Regions from separate parts of the Streptomyces sp. NPDC030021 genome, predicted to be linked through region 2. Evidence: riboswitches for the same ligand, from Rfam matches in the RefSeq annotation. Region 2 holds a riboswitch; each other region holds the start of a gene.
The links. Region 2 has a riboswitch for guanidine ahead of ACZ4YL_RS39340 (MBL fold metallo-hydrolase). Riboswitches for the same ligand answer to the same signal wherever they lie in the genome.

Region 1: it holds a riboswitch for guanidine, as region 2 does, so the genes downstream of both, ACZ4YL_RS03610 (DMT family transporter) here and ACZ4YL_RS39340 (MBL fold metallo-hydrolase) in region 2, are expected to answer to the same signal.
Region 3: it holds a riboswitch for guanidine, as region 2 does, so the genes downstream of both, ACZ4YL_RS11190 (Ohr family peroxiredoxin) here and ACZ4YL_RS39340 (MBL fold metallo-hydrolase) in region 2, are expected to answer to the same signal.

Annotation. Positions count from the first base shown of each region.
Region 1 covers NZ_JBVIAH010000002.1:117,121-120,331, reverse strand. Annotated here, with positions in the region: gene ACZ4YL_RS03615 (transglycosylase domain-containing protein) at 1-1,065, shown strand, start outside; gene ACZ4YL_RS03610 (DMT family transporter) at 1,083-1,403, opposite strand; guanidine-III (ykkC-III) riboswitch at 1,435-1,504, opposite strand; gene ACZ4YL_RS03605 (GroES family chaperonin) at 1,546-1,887, opposite strand; gene ACZ4YL_RS03600 (DUF3618 domain-containing protein) at 1,931-2,251, opposite strand; gene bcp (thioredoxin-dependent thiol peroxidase) at 2,360-2,827, shown strand; gene ACZ4YL_RS03590 (HNH endonuclease signature motif containing protein) at 2,963-3,211, shown strand, end outside.
Region 2 covers NZ_JBVIAH010000035.1:43,306-46,516, reverse strand. Annotated here, with positions in the region: gene ACZ4YL_RS39345 (serine/threonine-protein kinase) at 1-511, opposite strand, end outside; gene ACZ4YL_RS39340 (MBL fold metallo-hydrolase) at 560-1,438, opposite strand; guanidine-III (ykkC-III) riboswitch at 1,450-1,517, opposite strand; gene ACZ4YL_RS39335 (hypothetical protein) at 1,898-3,211, opposite strand, start outside.
Region 3 covers NZ_JBVIAH010000004.1:507,404-510,614, reverse strand. Annotated here, with positions in the region: gene ACZ4YL_RS11200 (peptidoglycan recognition protein family protein) at 243-1,037, shown strand; gene ACZ4YL_RS11195 (hypothetical protein) at 1,068-1,517, opposite strand; gene ACZ4YL_RS11190 (Ohr family peroxiredoxin) at 1,504-1,974, opposite strand; guanidine-III (ykkC-III) riboswitch at 2,050-2,112, opposite strand; gene ACZ4YL_RS11185 (hypothetical protein) at 2,198-2,392, opposite strand; gene ACZ4YL_RS11180 (vWA domain-containing protein) at 2,702-3,211, opposite strand, start outside.

The DNA of each region.
Region 1 (3,211 bases), on a different contig from region 2:
GGCGGCCGCATCCGCTTCGCCCCCGAGAACGAAGGCCAGGTCTCCTACGGGAACATCACCGTCAACACCGCCACCGACCTCTCCGTCAACGCCGTCTACGCGCAGATGGCGGTCGACGTCGGCACCGCCAAGGTCAAGAAGACCGCCATCGACCTCGGCATCCCCGAGAACACCCCCAACTTCGTACCCGGCCCGGCCATGGCCCTCGGCACCCTGCAGGCCAGCGTCCTGGACATGACCCAGGCCTACGCCACCCTCGCCGACCACGGCCGCCGCACCCCCTACACCTTCCTGGAGAAGATCACCAAGGGCGGCGACACCATCAGCCTCCCCCAGCGCACCCCCACCCAGGCCATCAGCCGCGAAGCCGCCGACACCACCACGTCCATGCTGGTCAGCGTCGTGGACAACGGCACCGGTACGGCCGCCCTCGCCGCCGGCCACCCCGCCGCGGGCAAGACCGGCACCGGCGAACTCGACCGCTCGGCCTGGTTCGCGGCCTACACCCCGGACCTGGTCACCGTGATCTCGATGATGGGCCAGGACCCGGACACCGGAACCCTGGAATCCCTCTACGACGCCCTCGGCGAGGCCCGCATCGGCGGCGGCGGCTACCCCGCCCGGATCTGGGCCGCCTACACCAAGACCGCCCTGGAAGGCACCGACCCCGTCGACTTCGACCTGGAACTCCAGCCCGGCGCAGCCCAGCCCCCGCCGCCGCCCAGCCCGGAATCCAACCCACCGCAGGAAACCCCCGGAGAACCCTCGCCCAGCGCCCCCGAACGCCCCACCCGGCCCTCCCCGTCGAACTCCACGGGCGGCCGCAACCAGGGCGGACAGAACAACGGCGGCCAGAACCAGGGCGGACAGGACAACGGCGGCCCGGTGAACGGAGGCCAGGACAACGGCGGCCAGGACAACGGCGGCACCACCCAGGGCGGCGACCAGGGCGGCACCACCCAGGGCACACAAGGCAACACGCAAGGCGGCACCCAGGGCAGCGCACAAGGCGGCGACGGAGGCCCGGCGGACGGCCTCCGCCCGCCGTCGGCGTTCCTGGAGTAACCGGGACAGACCTCCGGTCAGTGACCGGAGGTCGCCTTCAGCCCCACCACGGCGACCAGCAGCAGACAGATGAAGAAGATCCGGGCGGCGGTGACGGGCTCACCCAGCACCGCCATACCGAGCACGGCCGCGCCGGCCGCGCCGATGCCCACCCACACCCCGTACGCCGTACCGATGGGCAGCGTCTTCGCGGCGTACGACAGCAGCACCATGCTCGCGACGATCCCGGCACCCGTGAACACACTGGGCCACAGCCGGGTGAAACCTTCGGTGAACTTCATGCCGATCGACCAGCCGACTTCGAGCAGACCGGCGACGAGAAGAAGAACCCATGCCATGACGGCACCTCCGAGACATCGAGCGATACGGGGTGCGTCGTCTTGTCGTACCCGGTACGGCGCGTCTCGTCGGGTTCTCCTCCACCGTAGCAAAGGGCAGCGAAAAGGGCCGGTGACCTGCGCCACCAGCCCCTTCTCAGACCTACAGGTACAGCCCGGTGGAGTCCTCCGACCCCTCCAGCCGCTCCGCGGCCACGGCGTGCAGGTCCCGCTCGCGCATCAGCACGTACGTCGCACCCCGCACCTCGACCTCGGCACGGTCCTCCGGGTCGTACAGCACCCGGTCACCGGGCTCGACCGTCCGGACGTTCTGCCCGACCGCGACCACCTCGGCCCAGGCCAGCCGCTTGCCCACCGCGGCCGTCGCGGGAATCAGGATGCCGCCGCCCGAGCGCCGCTCGCCCTCCGGCAGATCGGACTTCACGAGCACGCGGTCATGCAGCATGCGAATGGGCAGCTTGTCGTGGGTGGTGTTCTCGCTCACGCCCCGAACCTACCTGCCCGCGCCCGTCCCGTACCGCTCAGGGTCATCCGCGCTTGCGGCGCGCCGACACCACGAGCAGCCCGACCAGGCTCACCGCGACCAGCGCGACGGGCACGATCCGGCCCACGCGCGGAGCCCCGTCGTCATGGCGCAGACCGTCCCGCAGATCCGTCACCATCCGGTTCACCGTGGCGAAGGCCCGCCCGGCGGTCTGGTCGACGGTCGAGGCGACCCGTGCCTTCGCGTCCCCGATGATCGTCTTCGGGTGCATGCGCACGCCGATCTCGTCGAGCGTCTCGGCGAGCTGCTCACGGCGGCGGACGATGTCCGCCTCGATCTGTGCGGGGGTCCTGGCTTCCGGCACCGCGCTGCCTCCGTCGTCGTCGTGGTCGTGTGGGGCGTAGTCCACCATGAACAGTCTGTCAGCTTAGTCTCATGGGCATACCGATCCCCTCCCGAGGAGAGTGTCACGATGAGCGAGCGACTCCAGCCGGGCGACACCGCCCCCGCCTTCACCCTGCCCGATGCGGACGGCAACGAGGTCTCGCTCGCCGACCACAAGGGCCGCAAGGTGATCGTCTATTTCTACCCGTCCGCGCTGACCCCGGGCTGCACGAAGCAGGCCTGCGACTTCACGGACAACCTGTCCTTCCTGACGGGACACGGCTACGACGTCATCGGCGTGTCCCCGGACAAGCCGGAGAAGCTGGCGAAGTTCCGCGAGAAGGAGGACCTGAAGGTCACCCTGGTCAGCGACCCGGAGAAGGAGACGCTGACGGCGTACGGCGCGTACGGCGAGAAGAAGCTGTACGGCAAGACGGTCACCGGGGTCATCCGCTCCACGGTGGTCGTCGACGAGGAGGGCAAGGTCGAGCACGCCTTCTACAACGTCAAGGCCACGGGCCACGTAGCCAAGATCATCAAAGACCTGGGCCTCTGACCCCGCCCTCCCCACCGCAAGCGGCCCGCACCCCACCGGTGCGGGCCGCTCCGCTTATCGGACGTAACTACCCGCATATCGGTTCGTTGATCCGTGCGAGGCCACGAACGCGTGGCCGGAACGGAGGGGGCCGGGGTGCCGATCAGTCAGTACACGAAGGAACGCCTCGCGGAGGCGGCGCGCACGTCGCGCACGCTGTCGGAGGCGCTGGAGAAGCTGGGGGTCGACCCGAAGAGCGGCTCGCGGCGCTATCTGCACGACCGCATGCGGAAGCTGGGCGTGGACACGTCCCACTTCGAGCGAGCGGAAGCCGTCAAGTGGACGAGGGAGATCCTGGCCGCGGCTGTCGCCGATTCGACGAACATGTGCCAAGTTCTGCGACAC
Region 2 (3,211 bases):
GTCCCGCCTCGTGAGCTGCGGCGAGGCCGAGCAACGATCCCTTGAGCACGGTGAGGGCCGCCTCAGGTCCCGTGGGGCCCTCCTGGCGCAGCAGCGTCCTGAGTGAGACGCCGTCCACCAACTCCATGACGATCGCGGCGCCTTCGGGGTGCTCGACGTAGTCGTCGATTCGTACCACGTACGGCGACCGCAAGCCCATCAGCAGTTGGGCCTCGGCGCGGAAGGCGGTGCGCGCGCCATGCGTCAGATACTTGATCGCCACCGGGGCACCGGAAGCCTCGTCCAGAGCTTCGACGACCCTCCCGCAGGCACCGGTGCCCAATTCCCTGCCATGGGTGTAACCGGGAACCTTCCACTGTGGATGTGCGCTCATGTCCCCGTTGTTCATTACTGCCCTCGCATGCGTCGTTGCCGTGCGCGCCTGGGAGCATGCCTCCCGCCACACCGACAGCCGGCCGGCCGGCCTGCTGCGGCCAGTCAACCGGTCAGCTGCGTCGTGGCGCGTGAGCAACTACTACTCATGCGCAGGCCCTCGTACCGTCTTGGCTTTGAGCGCGGCTCAGTCGTCTGGGCAGAGGACGAAGAGAGGGAAGGCGAGTCGGCGGGGCCGGTTGCCGATCTCGTCGAGCGCGGCGCGGATTTCGTGAAGGTGGCCGGCGGTCATCTGCAGTGGGGGTTCGTGGGGCTGGTAGGTGGTGCGGACCGGGTAGTCCACGCCCGGTTCGGTGGTCATCTCGATGTGACAGCCCATGACGTGGGTGACCGGTCTGCGTTCGCAGAACTCGATCAGGCGGTCGATGGTCCGGGTGAAGGCGTTCCGGTCCTGGATGTAGAGGCGGCCCGGATAGACCGTGTCGCCGGTGAGCAGGAACCCGGTCCACGGGTCGTAGAACGTGACGGCGGCCTCGTGGTGCCCGGGGGTGGCCAGGCATTCGAGCCTGCGGCCTCCCAGATCGACGCTCACCGTGGCGGTGGGGTTCTCGTCGAATCCGAAATACTTCCAGGCCGTGGGGAGCTCTGCTGAGACCACTGTGGTGTCGGGGAGGTCGGCGAACTGGCCGTCGCCCGCGATGTGGTCGCCGTGGGCGTGTGTGTGCAGCACCAGCAGGTGGTACTCCTGGCGGGGGTGGCGGGCGAGCCAGCCGTCGACGAGCTGGTCCACCACCAGACGCAAGGGGAAGAACTCACTTGACGCTGTGGCCCCGGTATCGATCAGTACTGCCCGGTCGTTGCCGAACAGCAGGAACAGGAACGGCGCTTCGTAGTTGATCGCCATGTTCTGCCGCAGGATGACCGTGTGCTCGTCGTACTCATAGACCTGGATGTCCGGGTCGGTGTTGTGCTTGGACGATGGTGAGCCGTGGATCCACCGGACGTCCAACTCGCGAGGCCCGTAAGCCGGGCTGTCGAAATCGACGAAGGATGTACCTACAGCCATGACGCCTCCTGAGTGCGTCGTCTTGGCGGGCCGGGTACGGCGCACATCTCGTCCGGGGTGGGCACCTGAGAGCCTCCGCCGCGACGCTACCACGAGATCGATCTACGGCTCTGTTGCGGGCCTTGGCCTTCGGCGCCGATCTCCTGAGTGCTCGCGCTCCCTACCGACCGGATGTCCGGAAGGCAGGTCCGTCTTGCTGCTCCTCGTCCCTCTCCAGATCGCTGATTGCGCGGCGGCGCGGCTTTCCGCTCAAGCAGGTGGAGCGCTCTCATATGGAGTAAGAGCTGCCCTTCGGAAGGTGATTCCGTGCAGCGATGGCTCCACGACTTCGCCGCGGATGTCTTGCGCAGCTGCACCTTGACCGAACAAATGAAGACTGACGCAGCAGGAAAGCGTCCGAAAGGAATGGCGGCACGGTAGATCGGTTCCCATGGGTCGCGTGACCGGCTCTCGATGTGGTCAGAAGGGGACGACGGATTGCGCGAGCGCATCCAGAGCGGCCTGTGGCCGGATGGTCGTGCCGGCCAGGCCAGGAAATCCGCCCCATGCCAGGCAGTCCCGCAGGTGTGCAACGAACGGGACGGTCCCACCGCGCCCGCTGTGAAGCTCCACGTCCGCGAAGGGTCCGGGGAGGCGAACGGTGTCGACCGGTTCCGGCTGCGCGTCGCGGGGGTTCGCCTTGAACGACGGACCAGGGCTGATCGTCAGGTCCAGGGGCGCATTCATGCCGACCCGTTCCCTCTCCTCGTGGGCCCACCTCTCCGCCTCGGCGACAGCCTCTTCGAGGGGAAGGACGACGAGGGGATCGAAATGCGAGAGGTACATGAACGGGTACTTCTCCGGTACATCGACGATCTCGTTCCTCTTCGGCTCCGGGCCGTGCCTCCTCGGGTCGTGGCGGAACCTGTCCTCACTGCCCGACAGGTCCACGGAGCCGACCACGAGATAGAAGGCGCGCAGCGAGAGCGGCAGGCGTCCGCCCGTGAGCCTCTCCAACCTCTTCACGGACCGGAGTGCGTCGAGCGGGGGCGGGACGAGGGCGCGCGCCTTCTCGTGGAAGGGGTACGCCTCGGCGCGCAGCGTTTCAACGACAGCCTCCAAGCCGCACCGCACCCGCTCCATCGTCTCCATCGCGACGGCCTCGGCGGCCTGCGCGGCGGGCGCCTTCGGTGGTCTCCGGTCAAGCGCAGCCAGTTCCTCCCACACCCGCTCGTGCTCGCCGGCGCGATAGCGCTCGATGAGATCGCCCGTAAATGGCTTCACGGTGCTCGTGGCCGTCGCCTTCCGCTTGCGCTTCTTCATGCGCCCCGCGGCCTGGTTCACGATCTTGGGGTCGAGCTGGTCGAGCTGGTCGAGGAGCGCTCGCGCCGTCGCGCCGAGCTCGCGGTCTTGCGCGGCCATCAGGGATCGTTCGATCCAGCGCGGTTCGGCCGTTGCCTGCGCGGGCGTGAGCTTTTCGAGTACGGTCCTGGCGGACTCGCTCCGGTTGTCGCCGGAACGGAGCACCTGCTCCTCGAACAGGGGCGCCAGGACGTCAAAGGCGCGCGAGGGGCCGGCGCGCAGCAGGGCATCGATCGCGATCGTCTGGCGATCGTGACGGTCGTACTCGTTGATCGGGACACCCTCCAGCGACAGGGGCGAGGCTGCGGCCTCAAGGGCTTCCGGCGTCCCGATCTCGAGCAGGTTCTGCCCTGCGGTGGTAAGGAATTGCCGTTGCCGAGTGAACAGTTCGCGCAACGCGGGAACAGCAGGTGTGTAGCGGGTCTCGGCCAG
Region 3 (3,211 bases), on a different contig from region 2:
CCGGAAGGCCTCGGATAGACGGTGTCCCGCGGACCAGGCGGGGCAGGCGGTCGTGTCCGGGCCAGCCGAGGGAGCAGCGGCGCGCTCGCCGGAGGACATCGCCGAGCCCCTGTCGGTGGCGAAGCCGGCTCCGTGCGCCGGCCGCGGGTGACCGCCGGTTACGGCCGGTCGGGGACACTCCGGGGGGTTGGGCGGTGTGTCTGCGCGACCGGTGGAGGTGGAGTCCCCTTCAATGGCGCCGCATGACCTTCTCCGCACTGCACCAGCCGCCCGCGCGCGCCACCGCCCCGTACAGCCGCCGGTCGGTCCTCACGGGAGCCTTCGCCCTCGCCGCCGCCACGGCACTGCCGCTCGCCGCGGCCGGGCGGGCGTACTCCGCCGCCACCCCTGACATCATCGGCTGCGCCGCCTGGGGTGCGCGGGCGGCGTCCGAACCCGTCGTCGTCCTGGACAACCGCCCGGAGCGGATCATCGTCCACCACACGGCGACGGCGAACGTGACGGACTACTCGAAGCAGCGCGCCTTCGCCCTCGCCCGCGCGATCCAGACGTACCACATGGACGCGCAGGGCTGGATCGACACAGGTCAGCACTTCACCATCAGCCGCGGGGCCTTCGTGCTGGAAGGACGTCACCACAGCCTCGCGGAGCTGCGCACCGGCACCCGCCAGGTGCGGGCGGCGCACTGCGTCGGCCAGAACACCGTGTCGATCGGCATCGAGAACGAGGGCACGTACACCTCGCAGGACCCGCCCGAGGCCCAGTACGCGGCCCTGGCCGACCTGTGCGCCCACATCTGCGACCAGTACGGCCTGCCCGCGTCGGAGATCTACGGCCACCGCGACTTCAACGCCACCTCCTGCCCCGGCGACCACCTCTACGCACTGCTCCCGACCCTCCGCAAGGACGTCGCCGACCGCCTCGGCACGCCCGCGCCGGAGGAGGCGGCCGACCCCATCGAGGACCTGGTGCGCCAGGCCACCGGGCGGCCGGCCTCGGAGTACGCGGAATACCTCCCGGCCGGTCTCCTGCCCTGACGGTGCGCCGCCGCCCCGGGCCACCCAGGGCTACAGCCGCCAGTACGTACCGGCACGGGAATCGACATGCACCACGTGGCGGCCGACGCGCACCACGTGGTGGTCCGGTCCGGACCAGGAGCCGCAGGCGCCGTCGGCGGCGGGCAGCGGGGTCCAGATCTCCAGGAAGGTGCTGCCGTCCGGGTTGGTGCCCCGCTCGACGAGGTCCGCACCGTCCCACCGGAAGGTGCCGGCGTCTTCGCCGGGCTCGCCCGTGAGGTGGTGGAAGTGCACCTGGGAGCCGTCGAAGGACGTCGTACCGGCGAAGCCACGGCTGTCGGCGTAGTACGACCCGGCCTGCAGCCACACCACTTCGCGGTCCTCGACGAGGGGTCCGCCGTTGCGGCTGATGCCGCGCCGAAGCCAGGCACCGCGCTCGGGCACCGGGACGCCGGGGCCGTCCGTGACGTGCCCGGCCGGCCCGGGCTCAGGCGCGGTCATCGGCGGCAGGCTCGGTGGCCTCGGCGGGCTCGTCCACGGCCAGGAGCGTCAGCGGTACGTTGCCGCGTACGGCCTGCGAGTACGGGCAGACCGCGTCCGCCCGGTGCAGCAGGGGCTGGAGGTCCGCCGCACGCCACCCGGGCAGGCTGACGGTGAGCGCCACCGCGAGGCCGTAGCCCGCGGGCGTGTCCGTGGTGCCGAGCTGGACCTCGCAGGCCACGCGCGCGGTGGAGGCGTCCGCCCCGAACTCGGCGGCGACCTCCGCGAGCGCGGAGGTGAAGCAGGCGGCGAAACCGGCCGCGAACAGCTGCTCGGGGTTGGTGGTGCCGGGCACCTTCTTGCGCGGCGGGGCGAGGCGGACGTCCAGGCGTCCGTCGTCCGTGCGGACGGATCCGGTACGTCCTCCGGCGGCGTGCGCGGTCGTCCGGTACAGGCTGCGGGTGAGTGGCACGGTCATGGCGTACGGCCCATCTTGCTCGACGAGGACGCTGCCCGGGTGCGGACAGCGGACGGCGCCGCTCGTGCGGCACCTCGCGCGTCGTCGTGCGTAACCGGGTACGGCGCATCTCGTCCGGGGCCGTGGACCGGCCGCCGGACAATCTAGCAACGCGCTCCGCGATCCGGGGCCACCCCCGCGGTGAAGTACCTCACCCACCACCGACCCGGCCGCCGGCCCGGGGTCAGGGCGCGTGGTGCTGGATGCCCCGCTGACCGGGTACCCGGGTCGACCTCGGAGCGCCCGAGCGGCGGTGGCGGTCGGCTCGCTGCCGGCGGCCCGGGAACGGGTTGCGCCGCACGGTGGCGCTGGGGGCCGCGATCAGCAGGCCGACAAGTGCGAGGACCGCGACGAGGATGAGCACGTTGACAAGGTTCATGGTCCTGCCTTTCGTCGAGTATTGACTGCCTGTCACTACATTTTGTTACCGATTCGCGGACGGTTAAACACGGAGGGTGACAAGGCGTGTCGTCGAGGGTCGCGTCGGCGATGCCGATCCGGCAACATCAGCCGTGCGTGCGGGCATTGGCGCGGCACGAGCGACGGCCGTCCGCCACCGGCGGGGAACCGGGACCTTCCCCGCCGGCGCCGCACGGGCAAGAACCACCAACAGCACGGCACTTGGTGCCTCGTCCCACCGGGGTCGGCAGGATGGCGGGTGTCGTTCGTAGGCGTATCCCGGCCGGGATCACGTGGCCGGGTCGACGCGTACCGTCTCCACCCAGGACGGGGGCGCGGGCGGGGAGTTGCCGATCAGGGCGGCGATCAAGCGGCACGACGGTGTCTCGTCCGGCCACGGCGTGTACCCGTCGGTCAGCACGACCACGACGTTCGGCCGGTCGGGCAGGGCCAGGGCCGCGCCGATGCCGACCCGCATGTCCGTGCCCCCGCCACCGGCCAGGGTCACCTCGCCGGCACTGCGCACCCGGGTCACGGCATGCACGTCGGCGTCGCACGCGAGGACGGCGACCCGGTTCCCGCCGACGCCCACCTCCCGCAGGACGCCGGTGACTTCGGCGAGGGCGGCCGCGAGGTCGTCCGGGCCCATCGATCCCGAGGTGTCGAGGACGACGGCCACCCGCGGCAGCGGCCTGCGCAGACTGGGAAGCACCACCCGGCCGCCGAGCGCGGGTGTCCGGCGCGACGGGCGGCGGTACGTGTAGTCCACCGCGCCGGCCGCCCAGGCGGCGGCCTCGCG